DNA from 4 places in the Bradyrhizobium sp. Crot121 genome. Region 3 is predicted to be linked to each of the others. Evidence: predicted binding sites of a transcription regulator. Region 3 holds the regulator's gene; each other region holds the start of a gene.
What was found. The regulator LexA, encoded in region 3, represses DNA repair genes until DNA is damaged. The targets are predictions, from matches to a motif close to TGTTCNNNNTGTGTTCNG.
Positions count from the first base shown of each region.

Region 1 (3,280 bases), on a different contig from region 3:
TCCTTCGCCATCGGCGAGACCGCCGTGCTCATGTCCTTGTCGGTGGTCTCGTCGGTGCAATGCTGCATCGTCATTTCGGGCGTGGTCGAGCCCGTGCGCGCGATCTTCATCTCCCACAGGCCCGCCTTGCGGACCGGCAGATCGACGGCGCCGGCCGCCCCGGGCAGCAGCGCAGCCAGGCCGATGGCCGATCCGAGCAGAACGAAATATCGCGTCATGCGGCGATGCCGGTACCGGTGCCGATCAATAAAGCGTGCGCAGCGGCCGCTCGGCGGCGCCCCAAGGCACCCAGCGGCAGGAGAAGGAGACGTAGCCACCCTCATAGGGCTGCACCGCGAGGAATTTCACCACCTTGCCGTAGGAAGCGCAGTGATCGACCGCGAGCTGGCGGGCGTCCGCCTGCTGGGCCAGCGAATAGGCAATGATGCCGCCGGTATCGTTGCCCTTGAACGGGGGCACCCAGTCGGCCTTGGCCGGTACAACGGCCAGCATTGCGCTTGCGGCAACCATGCCAGCGGCCAGAATTTTTCGCATCTGCAGACTCTCCTCAAATCCTCGGGCCGCACCATAAAGTGCGCGGGCGACCGTGAAAAGAATCGTGGGCCGGAGATTTGCGGAGTTCTCCGCCAGTGTTGCCGCGTTGCACTTGACCTCGCCCGGCCTTCGCGGCACCGTCCGGCGCATTGGATTGTCCGGCGGATTCTCATGCGCAACTCTGTTCGTTCCTCGACCAAAACTGGCCTCTGCGCCGCATTCGGCCTGCTGGTTGGCCTGTTGGCGTCCGCCCAGACTGCCCACGCCGCCAATCCGCTCGAGCTGAATTTCTGGCTGTCCGGACCGAAGTACGAAGGACGGGTGGCGCCCTGCGAGGCAGCGCTGCAGACCATCGCGTCTCAGTTCCAGGAAAAAGAGAACCAGTTCTGGAATTCCCCGCTGGTGATCACCGGCTATTCGCGCATCCACGAGACTGCCTTCCGTCCCTGGCAGTCCGACAACATCCCGCGCCGCTACTGCTCGGGCGACGCGGTGTTGAGCGACGGCAAGGTGCGCACCGTGCATTTCTCGATCATCGAGGATGGCGGATTTGCCAGCATCGGCCAGGGCGTCGAATGGTGCGTGGTCGGACTGGACCGCAACTGGGCCTATAATCCCGCCTGCAAGTCGGCCCGGCCCTGATCCTTAGGGCTGGTGTGGCGATGCTTGTTATCGAGCAATGCGTCGCATCACACTTTGTTCTTGAAATGTTCCATCTCCCTGCTAGGCTCGCCCGCGGTCGAGTGTGAGGGGTGCTTGATGTTTCGATTGGCCTTGGTTTCCCGCCTGCTGATTTCCGTCCTTGCCTTTTTTGCCGCGATTGGCCCGGTCAGCGCCCAGGACCGCCGACAAAACGCGCCGGGCGAGTTCGATTTCTACGTGCTTGCGCTGTCTTGGTCGCCGTCGTTCTGCGAAGCCGCCTCCGAGCGCGGCGATGGCCGGCGGGCGCAGGTCCAATGCGGCGGACGCCCCTACTCCTTCGTGGTGCATGGGCTCTGGCCGCAATATGAGCGCGGCTTTCCGGAATATTGCCAGCGGCCGGCGCCACGCCTTGCCCGCAATGTCATGAGCTCGATGCTCGACCTGATGCCGGCGCCCGGGCTGATCTACAACGAATGGGACAAGCACGGCACCTGCTCGGGCCTCCCCGCACGCGCTTATTTCGAGAGCATCCGCAAGGCCCGCGCCGCGGTAAAGATCCCTGAGGAATTCCTGCAATTGTCGGAGCCGAAGACGGTCGCACCCGGCGAAATCGAGGAAGCCTTCATCAAGGCCAATCCGGGCCTCAGCAGCTCGGCAATCTCGGTGACCTGCGACAGCAAGCGACTCAGCGAGGTCAGGATCTGCATGAGCAAGGACATGCAGTTCCGTGCCTGCGAGGAAACCGATCGCCGCGCCTGCCGCCGAGACCAGGTGGTGATGCCGCCGATCCGGGGCGGCTAGACAGTCTCTCCATCGTCATGCCCGGGGCTTGACCCGGGCATCCACGCTCTTCTTGACAGCGGCGACCGTGTGGATGGCCGGGACAAGCCCGGCCATGACGAGTAGAAGTGCGGTGTACAGACCAGCAGATATCTCATGAACTACCGTCACGCCTTTCACGCCGGCGGCTTTGCCGACGTCATCAAGCACATCGTGCTGGTGCGAATCCTGCTCTATCTGCAGGAAAAGCCGGCGGCGCTCCGCCTCATCGACACCCATGCCGGCGCCGGCCTCTATGATCTCACCTCCGACGAGGCACGGCGCGGCGGCGAATGGCTGACCGGAATCGCGCGCGTGATGCAGGCGCGATTCTCCAACGAAGCGCTGCCGCTGGTACTGCCTTATCTCGACATTGTGAGAGCCTTCAGCCCGCCGGGCGAACTGAAGGCCTACCCGGGCTCGCCCTTGATCGCACGGGCGCTGCTCCGGCCCCAGGATCGCCTCACCGCTTGCGAGCTCGAGCCGGAGGCGCGCAAACGCCTGATCGACGCGCTGCGCCGCGACGCCCAGGCGCGGGTGGTCGACCTCGATGGCTGGACCGCGCTGCCGGCCTTCGTCCCGCCGAAAGAAAGGCGCGGCCTGGTCCTGATCGACCCGCCCTTTGAAGCCAAGGACGAGTTCGAGCGGCTGGCGCAAGGCTTTTCGGAGGCGTTCGCCAAATGGCCGACCGGCAGCTATCTGCTGTGGTATCCGGTCAAAAGCCGTCGCGTGACCGACGATCTCGCACGGCATGTCGCTTTCGAGACAGGCAACAGCAAGCCGGCCGGCAAATGCCTGCGACTCGAATTCAGCGTCGCGCCTCGCGAAGCCGAGAGCGGACTGGTCTCGACCGGGCTCTTGATCGTCAATCCGCCCTGGACGCTTGCCGGTGAACTCAGAATGATCCTGCCCGAGTTGGAAAAGCCCTTGGGCCAAGGCGGCGCCGGCCGATTCAGGCTGGAGACGCCCAAACCTTAACCAACGCCGTTGCTGAAAACTCCCACTCGACCATAGGCAACTTGCCCGGAACCGTATTATGCTTGTCACGTTAGGACTGGCTTTACGTTCCGCTTCCGCGAATGGTTGCGGCGGAGTGACGAGGCCGAAGAAAAATCCAGGCGGGTCGGTGGCGTGACACAGGTCCGCTGAGGTGGCCAAGCTTCCGGCAGCGAATGTCCGGTCACCCGCTACGTGAGTTGCGCGTAGCGGCTGTGCAATGCGGGGGAGGAGTTTCCCGATGGCCATGACTGGGACAGTCAAATTCTTCAATGGAGAGCGCGGCTAC
Region 1 is NZ_JCAMOR010000016.1:7,700-10,979, reverse strand. Features, by position in the region: gene AC5ZGW_RS16245 (DUF3617 domain-containing protein) at 1-218, opposite strand, end outside; gene AC5ZGW_RS16240 (hypothetical protein) at 244-534, opposite strand; gene AC5ZGW_RS16235 (hypothetical protein) at 706-1,176, shown strand; gene AC5ZGW_RS16230 (ribonuclease T2 family protein) at 1,294-1,977, shown strand; gene AC5ZGW_RS16225 (23S rRNA (adenine(2030)-N(6))-methyltransferase RlmJ) at 2,113-2,973, shown strand; gene AC5ZGW_RS16220 (cold-shock protein) at 3,233-3,280, shown strand, end outside.
Region 1: AC5ZGW_RS16230 (ribonuclease T2 family protein) is a predicted target of LexA. The motif match lies at 1,232-1,249, and genes of this name have one in related genera.

Region 2 (3,280 bases), on a different contig from region 3:
ACTACGGGAGGCGAAGTAGGAACCAGCACCAACCGTGCGCGCACTACCCCAAGCAGGTCGACCGGCTCTCCGTGCCGGGCTGCTGGCCCTCGCGCTGGAGAGCGCATCCCGAGCCCGGCGGCGCATCGTTGAGAGAGCGGCGGGAAAGCAGCCGCTCCGCTCCCTATGCTTCAAAGCTAATTGCCACTTTTTCCCACCCTTCGTGAGGCAGCTCACATCGCCTCGCTCGGGCATGTCGGAGAGTGCCGGTAGCGGAGGGTCAAGCCATGGCTGAACCTGCGAAGCGAATACCGGACTGGTTAACAACCGACATCCTAATCATCGTCGTAGGGCTGACGGTTATCGGAAATCGGCCCGCGCATCGCCCTCCCCGCAAATCACCCCCGAAGACATTGTTGCCGATTGTCACCAACCGTGTGATCAGGATCGAGAGCGCTCGCCAGACCGCTAAAGCGATCAGGCGAACTGCGCGAGCCTTTAGCGCACCGCGCGCTCACTCGTCCTTGTAATCGACCCGATGGACTCTATCTTCAGTGCATGAACCTGACAGAAGTCCAAGACCAGGCAATACAAGCCCGCATGGCGCTGATCGTAGGCGCGAACACGTTTGACCGGCTGTTCGCGGGCATTCACTTCGATGAGCTCGACGGCGACATCCTATTCGTCTACGCGAAGGATGAGGAGATCGCGACCGAGGTGGAGGACAACTTCTCACTTCACATCCAGATCACGGCTTCTAAGATCTTGAAGCGCGAGGTCAACATCGTGATGGTCCTGCCGAAGCAGTTCGCTCACTGAATTCATGCTGTCGTAGCCGGCGCCTCTAGGGAACATCATCTCCGCGCGTCCGGCCGCCACCGATTGAATGCCGCCGGTTCAAAAAGAACAACCGATTGCCCGTGGCCGCTTCGGCATATTGGTCGATAGCAACAATGATTGCCTGGACGTGGTGAAAGCACCACCCTTCCCGCGTCGCCAACTGACGCACCTCCGCAAGGGCCTTGAAGAAGGGAGGTTGCTCCGGACTGTCAGAGAAGTAGTTCACCACTTCCGGCCTCCTAACACCTTGCCGGCGGTCGGCCCTGGCAACTCCTTCCTGAGCCTGTCGCGCTCGGCGCAAAGCCCTTCGATCTTCGCGAGCATCCGCTGCAGGAGGATTTCGGCAGACGCGGTACAGATCCCTGCCCGTTGTAGCTTCAAATGTCGTTTCGCTGACGCCCGACCTGGACGCGCATGTATTCGATTTGCCGACGGACGAACTCGAGATCCGGCATGGAGGCCCCTCTTCGTGGAGCTCATTACGAGAACGAAACGGGAACATTCTTTCAAGTTACAAGTTGGGACCGGAGCCAGATTTTTTGGAGGTTCATCATGGCCGACAACACGGAAAAGGACCCGAATGAGTGGGTTTCAGGACATGATCCGATGACGGGCGCCCAAGCGTCGTACCTCAAAACCCTTGCGGAGCAGGCGCACGAGCCCGTCCCTGGAGAGAAGGAACTCACGAAGGCAGAGGCGTCCGAGCTGATCGAGAAGCTGCGGAAGAAGGTTGGGTTGGGGAAATAGCCTGCCCTCCCGTCAGCGGCCGCCGTTCCGCACCGATCTCGCGGTGGAAAAGCAACTGCTCCCGCGTTTGCGAATCCCTGCCCTGTGCTAGCTCGCCGGAACGCAAGTTGAGCTGGCGGATTCGTTTCGCGCACCAGGAGCCTTCCAAATGCTGATGACCAGGGAACGGCGCGCGACGATCCGGACGCTGCGAGGATGGGCCATCTCCGTGCTGCAAGAAGCGGGCGCGATCCGCGAATGCGAAGAGCACGGGTGGATGCAGGACCGCGCCGACCGCATGCCCGCGATCGCGCCTTCGACATCGCCCGCCAGTACCCGCCGCTTGGCGTCTCGTCTCAGGCGGCCGCCGTCGCGCTCGCCGAAGTGCTGGACTCGATCGGCGACACCTGCCCGGGGTGCCCGCCCGAGGCCTGATGCCCTCCGGCGAAACCTTAGCCCTCCGCCATCGTCGCCGTTCTCACCTTTGCCCCGAAGGCGCCTGCTGCTGAGCGTTCGCGTTGTTCGGGTTTTTCTTGTTCGCCTCGTGATGGCCGACGACACACCCGGCCGCGGCGCCCAGCTTGCCGTGTCCCACCATATGGCCGGCGACGCCGCCGACGATAGCACCCTTGATGCAGCCCTTCGCGTCCGCCGCGGGCGCGAAAGCAAGCGAAATTGCGGCCACGCAAGCTGCCGCCGAAATCCATCTCATGTGCGTTCCTCCGGTCATGAAGATCGAGCAGTCAACGCGATCCGGTCGAACTCCGTTCCGGAGAAGCGAATGGCTCTTGCCGGCTAATCCTGCGCGCGCCGCAGGGCGGCTTGCAGCCGTTCTCTTTCCTTTTCCCACCGGTCGTCCTCGGCCCGCGCTCGCTTCCCGATAGCCTCGACCTCAACCTGAATAGCCGCGGCCTTTTTCGCATGCTCGCGCTCGGCCTTGTCCAGCGCCGCCTGCGCTTTTGCCGTCGCCTTTTCGCGCCGTTCGCGGAGCTCCTAGCGCCGGCGAGCGACCCAGACCCCAAGCAGAAAGGCAGCGAAGAGCGACTGCAACGGAGCCTTCACGGTGATCTCGCGCAGCCGATCGGCCCAGCGCATCGCGGCATCCTGTGAAGGCGACTGAGGCGGTCGCCGGTGCGCTTCCGAAATCTGCTCGACGCCGTCCTCGTTGATCAGTCCGGAAGCTTCCGTCATTGCCGAGGCATCTTTCATGTCCATAAGGCTCTCCTCCTCTGGCGTCAGGCCGACTGTCGCTGTTGCCTGCTCGCCGGCTTCTTCGCAGCCGTCTCCTTCGCCTGTTTCTTGCCTTGGATTGGCATCAGCATTTCCTTCTGGCCGGCCGTCGCCTTTCGCGGCTTCTTGGCCGGCTTGGCGACCTTCGCCGGCTCCACTTCTTTGCCGACGCTCCGCCGCAGCGCCTCCATCAGATCGACAACGTTCTCTCCGCGCGGTCGCTCCTTGGGGGTGATCGGCTTGCCGGCTCGCTTCTGGTTGATAAGGTCGATCAAGGCCGTCTCGTACTGGTCCTCGAACTTGTCGGGCTCGAATCGCCCCGACTTCTGGTTCACGATATGCTTGGCTAGATCGAGCATGTCTTTCGTGACCTTGACGTCCTGGATCTCGTCGAAATATTCGTCCTCGGAGCGGACTTCGTACGGGTAACGCAGCAGCGTCCCGACCAGGCCTTTGTCGACGGGCTCGAGCGCGATGATGTGCTCGCGGTTCGTTAGCACCACCC
Region 2 is NZ_JCAMOR010000175.1:637-3,916, reverse strand. Features, by position in the region: gene AC5ZGW_RS45430 (hypothetical protein) at 580-798, shown strand; gene AC5ZGW_RS45425 (hypothetical protein) at 824-1,048, opposite strand; gene AC5ZGW_RS45420 (DUF3072 domain-containing protein) at 1,372-1,566, shown strand; partial or broken gene AC5ZGW_RS45415 (hypothetical protein) at 1,715-1,980, shown strand; gene AC5ZGW_RS45410 (hypothetical protein) at 2,024-2,257, opposite strand; gene AC5ZGW_RS45405 (hypothetical protein) at 2,539-2,760, opposite strand; gene ku (non-homologous end joining protein Ku) at 2,781-3,280, opposite strand, start outside.
Region 2: AC5ZGW_RS45420 (DUF3072 domain-containing protein) is a predicted target of LexA. The motif match lies at 1,303-1,320, and genes of this name have one in related genera.

Region 3 (3,280 bases):
CTCGACAGCCTATTCGGACGTGCTCGGCCACTTCCGTCAGATCTTCTTCTCCTCCACGATCGGGCTACGGAAACCTGACGCGGACGCCTATGATTACGTGATAAAGGCGATCGGCGTGCCGGCTTCGCGCATCGTGTTCTTCGACGATTCCGCCGAGAACATCCGCGGCGCACGGGCGATGGGCCTCGCAGCCATTCACGTCACATCACCGGATGATGTGACGAACGCGCTTCTCGCCCTCGGAATTTAGGAGTTGCCCGTGGCCTTGATGCCGGTCGCCGATGCGCTTGCCGCGGTTCTCGCCGGCGCGGAACCTTTGCCGGAAGAGATGGTCGCACTCGATGCCGCCTATCACCGCACGCTTGCCCGTGACGTCGCGGCAAAGCGTACTCAGCCGCCACTGGCGATGTCGGCGATGGATGGCTATGCGGTGCGATCCGCCGATGCCGCCGACTTGAGCGCGCGGCTGAAGGTGATCGGCGAAGTCGCCGCGGGCCGGCCGTTCGATCGGGAACTTGGTCCGCGGGAAGCGGCACGGATCTTCACCGGAGGCGTCATTCCCGCCGGCGCCGATGCGGTCGTGATCCAGGAGGACACCCGGGTCGATGGCGATCACATCACCATCACCGAGGCCGCTGTCGCCGGGCGGCATATCCGGCCCGCCGGCGTCGATTTCCGCGAGGGTGACGTGCTGCTGAGGCGCGGAAGCCGGCTGACCGACCGCGCGCTGTCGCTGGCGGCGTCGATGAACTATCCGGAACTCCCCGTGCGGCGCCGACCCAAGGTCGCCGTGCTCGCGACCGGCGACGAACTCGTGATGCCGGGCACCTCTCCGGGTCCAGGCCAGATCGTCTATTCCAACGGCTATGCGCTGCGGGCGATGGCGCGTGCAGAAGGCGCTGAAGCGATCGATCTGGGGGTCGCCGCCGACACGGTTGCCGCCACCACCCACGGCATACGCCGCGCGCATGCCGCGGGCGCCGACATCCTCATCACCACCGGCGGCGCCTCGGTCGGCGACCATGACCTCGTGAAGCCGTCGCTTGAGGCCGAGGGCGTGACCATGGCGTTCTGGAAGATCGCGATGCGGCCGGGCAAGCCGATGATGCATGGCCGGCTCGGCGCGATGCGAGTGATCGGCCTGCCCGGCAATCCGGTGTCGTCCTATGTCTGCGCCTATCTGTTCCTGGTGCCGTTGATTCGGGCCCTGCTCGGCCGCTCGGCGATTCATCACGTGACGGAAAGCGCCCTGCTCGGCCGCGATCTCGCCGCCAACGATCAGCGCGAAGATTATCTTCGTGCGCTACTCGAAGAGCGCGACGACGGCACGCTGATCGCAACGCCGGTCACCAAGCAGGACAGTTCGCTGCTTGGGAATCTCACTGCGGCGCAGGCACTTGTGATCCGTCCGCCATTCGCGCCGGCCGCAGCAAAAGGCGCGCCTTGCGACATCCTCCGATTGCCTGAATGACGCTGCGACCAACACCTGCCGGAGCATCTCTGGTCGCGTTCACCAGAAATTAAGTGGTTGCGGAACACATATCGAACATATAGTGTCCGTTCATGATTTGTTTCGAAACTCGCTGTCTACGAATGGGAGTGCGTGACTCCCGAGATCAGCTCTTCTCAAGTCTCGGATCGAACGACGCTACCAACCGGGGGAATGCTCGCGATGCTTACGCGCAAACAGTATGAACTTCTGCGTTTCATCAACGAACGGCTGAAAGAGGCCGGCGTGCCTCCTTCCTTCGACGAGATGAAGGACGCGCTCGACCTGCGCTCGAAGTCCGGCATCCACCGCCTGATCACGGCGCTGGAGGAACGGGGCTTCATCCGCCGCCTGCCGAACCGCGCCCGCGCGATCGAGGTGATCAAACTGCCTGAGCTCTCCGCCGCCGGCAACGGCCGCCGCGGCTTCACGCCGAGCGTCATCGAGGGCACGCTCGGCAAGCGCACGACCAGCGCGGCCGTGGCCGAAGACGATGGCAACCGTCCCGTCGCCGTTCCCGTGATGGGCCGGATCGCGGCGGGTACGCCGATCGAGGCGCTGCAGACCCGCAGCCACACCATCAGCGTGCCGCCCGACATGCTCGGCTCCGGCGAGCATTATGCGCTCGAGGTGCGCGGCGATTCCATGGTCGAGGCCGGCATCCTCGACGGCGACATGGCGCTGATCCAGCGTAACGACACCGCCAACACCGGCGACATCGTGGTGGCGCTGATCGATGAGGAGGAAGCGACGCTGAAGCGCTTCCGGCGCCGCGGCGCGTCAATCGCGCTTGAGCCTGCCAATGCGGCCTACGAAGTCCGCATCCTGCCGCCGAACCGGGTGCGGATCCAGGGCAAGCTGATCGGGCTTTATCGCAAGTACTGAGCCGACGAGGACGCAGCAGCTCGTCTGGTACTTTGGTGGGTGATCTGCCCTCAAGGACACTGACAAGAACGATTTAGAGTGATTAGAATAAGAGCCCCGGTAAGTTCGCCGGGGCACTCTCGGTGCAAGGAGATGTGCGGCAGCGCCTCCTATCGTGTTTGTGAACGGCTAGAGGGCGCGGGCCGTACAAATGCCAAGAACGGAGCAGAGGCTTATAAGTTATCGTCCACTCTGATAGAGGCCTGCGCCTCTTCCCAGGCCGGGTCGGCTATCTCGAATGAGGAGCAATCCGATGTGTGACTATAGCCTGCATGCCGTGGCGACGCGTCCCGCCCAGGTTGGAGAGACGCTTATCACCACCACCTTCCGCGGTACCTCGACCCGCGGCTTCGCTTCGGAAAGCGATCCGACGGTCGCAGTCTGCATGCTTCCCGGGACCGAACTCGCGTTCGCCGATAACGTCCGCTACGACAATCGCTGGATCTGGACCAAGACGACCGGCTTCCGTGTCGGCAAGTTCAACCAGATCGATGCGCATATTCGGGATCGTCATCACGACGCGATCGACTTCCCCGATGGCAGCCATGTGCTGGTGACCCAGCTCTGCGAAGGGCAGCGGGCGACCGTGCTGCAATTGCCCGTGACGCATCATGTTGCAGAGCCGGCACCGAAGGCGGTCGACCAGCGCCCCGCGCCGAACCCGCTGTTCATCGGCTGAGAGCTTCGGGCAGCGTGCGCCGCCGGTCTCGGCCGGCGGGACGTTGCCGCGGGTGAAAAGCAAAGTATTCGAGCGGCCCCGGAGGCCATCCCGGGGCAGATGTGGTTTTGTTGAACTATTCGCAAGGGGCATGATCGGTGGTCACCAAGATCACATGGCAAAAAGCCGGACGGGTGGCCCAGCCCGGC
Region 3 is NZ_JCAMOR010000111.1:13,675-16,954, reverse strand. Features, by position in the region: gene AC5ZGW_RS42060 (HAD-IA family hydrolase) at 1-250, shown strand, start outside; gene AC5ZGW_RS42055 (molybdopterin molybdotransferase MoeA) at 260-1,471, shown strand; gene lexA (transcriptional repressor LexA) at 1,673-2,374, shown strand; gene AC5ZGW_RS42045 (hypothetical protein) at 2,667-3,092, shown strand; gene AC5ZGW_RS42040 (hypothetical protein) at 3,230-3,280, shown strand, end outside.

Region 4 (3,280 bases), on a different contig from region 3:
CCATCGCGACATAGCCCCACATCCATGCCGCCGAGCGCACCACGCCCGCGCCCTCGAACCCGCTGACCATGAACAGCGCGCCGGCGGTCGAGACCAGCATGCCGATGCGATAGGCCGCGACATAAGAGGCCATGCCGGCGGCCTGCTCGCTCTCGGGCAGGCTCTCGACACGAAAAGCATCGACGACGATGTCCTGCGTCGAGGAGGTGGTGGCGACCAGCAGCGCGGCGAAGGCGGCGAACCAGGGCGAGCGCGCGGGATCGGCGATCGCGAGCAGCAGGATCGTGGTGATCAGCAGCAGTTGCGAGAACAAGAGCCAGCCGCGGCGCCGCCCGAAATGTCGCGTGAAGAACGGCACGTGCAGCGCATCGACCAGCGGCGCCCAGAGGAATTTCAGCGTGTAGGGCGTGCCGACCAGCGCCAGTAGGCCGATGGTGCCGAGATCGACGCCGACCTCGCGCATCCACACCTGCAGCGTCGACCCCGACAGCGCCAGCGGCAGGCCGGAGGAGAAGCCCAGCACCAGCACGATCAGGACGCGCGGCTGCAGATAGACGGCAAGGCTGTCGCGCCAGGAGGTGGCGGCAGGCTCGGCTTTCTCGGTCGCGGCGGCTGTCGCTTCAGGCGCGGTCATGGAGCCCTGTTAGCAGATTCGACAGGAAAATCCGCCCCGCAAGCGTGGCAATTGTAGGATGGGTAGAGCGCAGCGAAACCCATCGCGTCCCCGCGGCGGTGGTATTGATGGGTTTCGCTGCGCTCTACCCATCTTACGGCGGGCTACTCCCCCGCCTGCAGCTTGGGCGGGGCGGGGAACAATTCGGGTCTTCCGCTGGTCACGATCCGCGGCAGTTCCACCGGGGCGTCTGACTTGCTGAAATCGAGTTCCTCGATCCGGCCGGCGCGCTTTTCGATCTTGTCGGCGGAGATCAGGATCTGGCGTACGTCCTCGTTCACCTGCGAGAAATGGTTCTGCAGCTTGAGCACGCGGTCGCGCAGCCGCGACAGATCGTCGCCGAGCTTGATCACCTCGGTGCGGATCTGGTCGGCTGCATCGCGCATCCGTGCGTCCTTCATGATCTGCTGCATCACCTGGATCGCGAGCATCAATAGCGACGGCGACACCAGCACTACGCGGGCGCGGTAGGCCTTCTGGATCACATCGTCGAAGCCGTCATGGATCTCGGCATAGACCGACTCGGACGGCACGAACATCAGCGCGGTGTCCTGGGTCTCGCCGGCGATCAGGTATTTCTCCGCGATGTCGCTGACATGCTTCATCACGTCATTGCGTAGGCGTTGGCTGGCAATCTTGCGTTCCTCATCGCTGCGTGCGTCGTGCAGCGCGGTCATCGCCTCCAGCGGGAATTTCGCGTCGATGCAGAGCGGGCGCTGGTCCGGCAGGAACACCACGCAGTCCGGCCGCTTGCCGCTCGAGAGCGTGAACTGGAATTCGAAGGAGCCCTTCGGCAGTCCGTCCTGGACGATCGCCTCCATCCGCGCCTGGCCGAAGGCACCGCGCGACTGCTTGTTGGCGAGCACGTCGCGCAGCGTCGTCACCTGCGTCGTCAGGTCGGTGAGGTTTTTGTGCGCGTTGTCGATGATGCCGAGCCGTTCATGCAGATGGCGCAGGCTGTCCATCGTGTGGCGCGTGGTCTGTTCCATGGATTGGCCGACGCGGTGGGTGACCGAATCCAGCCGCTCGTTGACGGCGCGTGCCATCTCGGCCTGGCGGCCGGCGAGCGCCTGCGTCATCGCATCGACCCGGCCGCTCGCCTCGCTCTGGGCGCGCAGCACCTCGCTCAGCCGCTCTTCCAGCTCATCGGCGCGGATGGTCTGCGCGACAGCCAGTTCCGCGCCGCGCCGGGAGGACCGCGCGATCACGATGGCGATCGTCAGCAGCAGGACGAGCGCGAGCACGCCGAACGCAACCAAGGCGTCCGCGACGCGGACCGGCCAGTCGCCGACCATGAAGAGAATCTCGCTCATGCAAGCGCTATAGCCGATTCGCAGGCGACTGCGAACGAAAGTGGAACATTTATGGTTAACAAGCCGTGAAGATTCGTGGTTAAGAAAAGCAGAAGAATCATGGTTAAGGCCGTCTTAACCGGTTCCGGATCGCATTGACCGCGGCATATCAAGCGCTTAAATCGCCCGCCATGGCCTTGAGAGAAATCATCATCCTGCCGGACAAGCAATTGCGGCTGGTTTCCAAACGCGTCGAAAAGATCACGCCTGAGATCCGCAAGCTGATCGACGACATGTTCGAAACCATGTACGAGGCGCCCGGCATCGGGCTGGCCGCGATCCAGGTCGCGCAGCCGCTACGGCTGGTCACCATGGATCTCGCGAAAAAGGACGAGAACGGCGAGACCACGCCGAAGCCGCGCGTGTTCATCAACCCGGAGATCATCTCGGCGTCCGAGGAGAAGTCGGTCTACGAAGAAGGCTGTCTGTCGATCCCCGAATATTACGAGGAGGTCGAGCGGCCGGCGCGGGTGCGCGTGCGCTTCACCGACATCGACGGCAAGGTGCATGAAGAGGACGCCGAGGGCCTCTACGCCACCTGCATCCAGCATGAGATCGACCATTTGAACGGCATCCTGTTCGTGGACTATCTGTCGAAGCTGAAACGCGACCGCGTGCTGAAGAAGTTCGCCAAGGCCGCCAAGCGCGCGGTGGAGTAGGTTACAATCTCTCCGCCGTCATGGCCGGGCTTGTCCCGGCCATCCACGTCCTTGGTCGGCGACAGGCAAGACGTGGATGCCCGGGACAAGCCCGGGCATGACGGAGAAAACTGAACCATTTGAAGTGTGACCAATGCCGCTCCGCCTGATCTTCATGGGCACGCCCGATTTCGCCGTGCCGACGCTGCTCGAGCTGGCCGGCCACGGCCACGAGATCGCTGCCGTCTATACCCGTGCGCCGAAGCCGGGCGGGCGCCGCGGCCTGCAACTGCAACCGACGCCGGTTGAGCAGGAGGCGCGGCGGCTCGGCATTCCCGTGCTGACGCCGAAGACGTTGAAGACACCGGAAGCGCTGGAGGAATTTCGCGCGCATCAGGCGGATGCGGCCGTCGTGGTTGCCTATGGCATGATCCTGCCGCAGGCGATCCTCGATGCACCAAGGCTTGGCTGCTACAACCTGCACGCTTCGCTGCTGCCGCGCTGGCGCGGCGCCGCGCCGATCAACCGCGCCATCATGGCCGGCGATGCCGAGACCGGCGTGATGGTGATGAAGATGGATGTCGGCCTCGACACCGGCGATGTCGCGATGGCCGAGC
Region 4 is NZ_JCAMOR010000118.1:6,885-10,164, forward strand. Features, by position in the region: gene AC5ZGW_RS42655 (AmpG family muropeptide MFS transporter) at 1-634, opposite strand, end outside; gene AC5ZGW_RS42660 (DNA recombination protein RmuC) at 778-1,986, opposite strand; gene def (peptide deformylase) at 2,157-2,684, shown strand; gene fmt (methionyl-tRNA formyltransferase) at 2,818-3,280, shown strand, end outside.
Region 4: AC5ZGW_RS42660 (DNA recombination protein RmuC) is a predicted target of LexA. The motif match lies at 2,017-2,034, and genes of this name have one in related genera.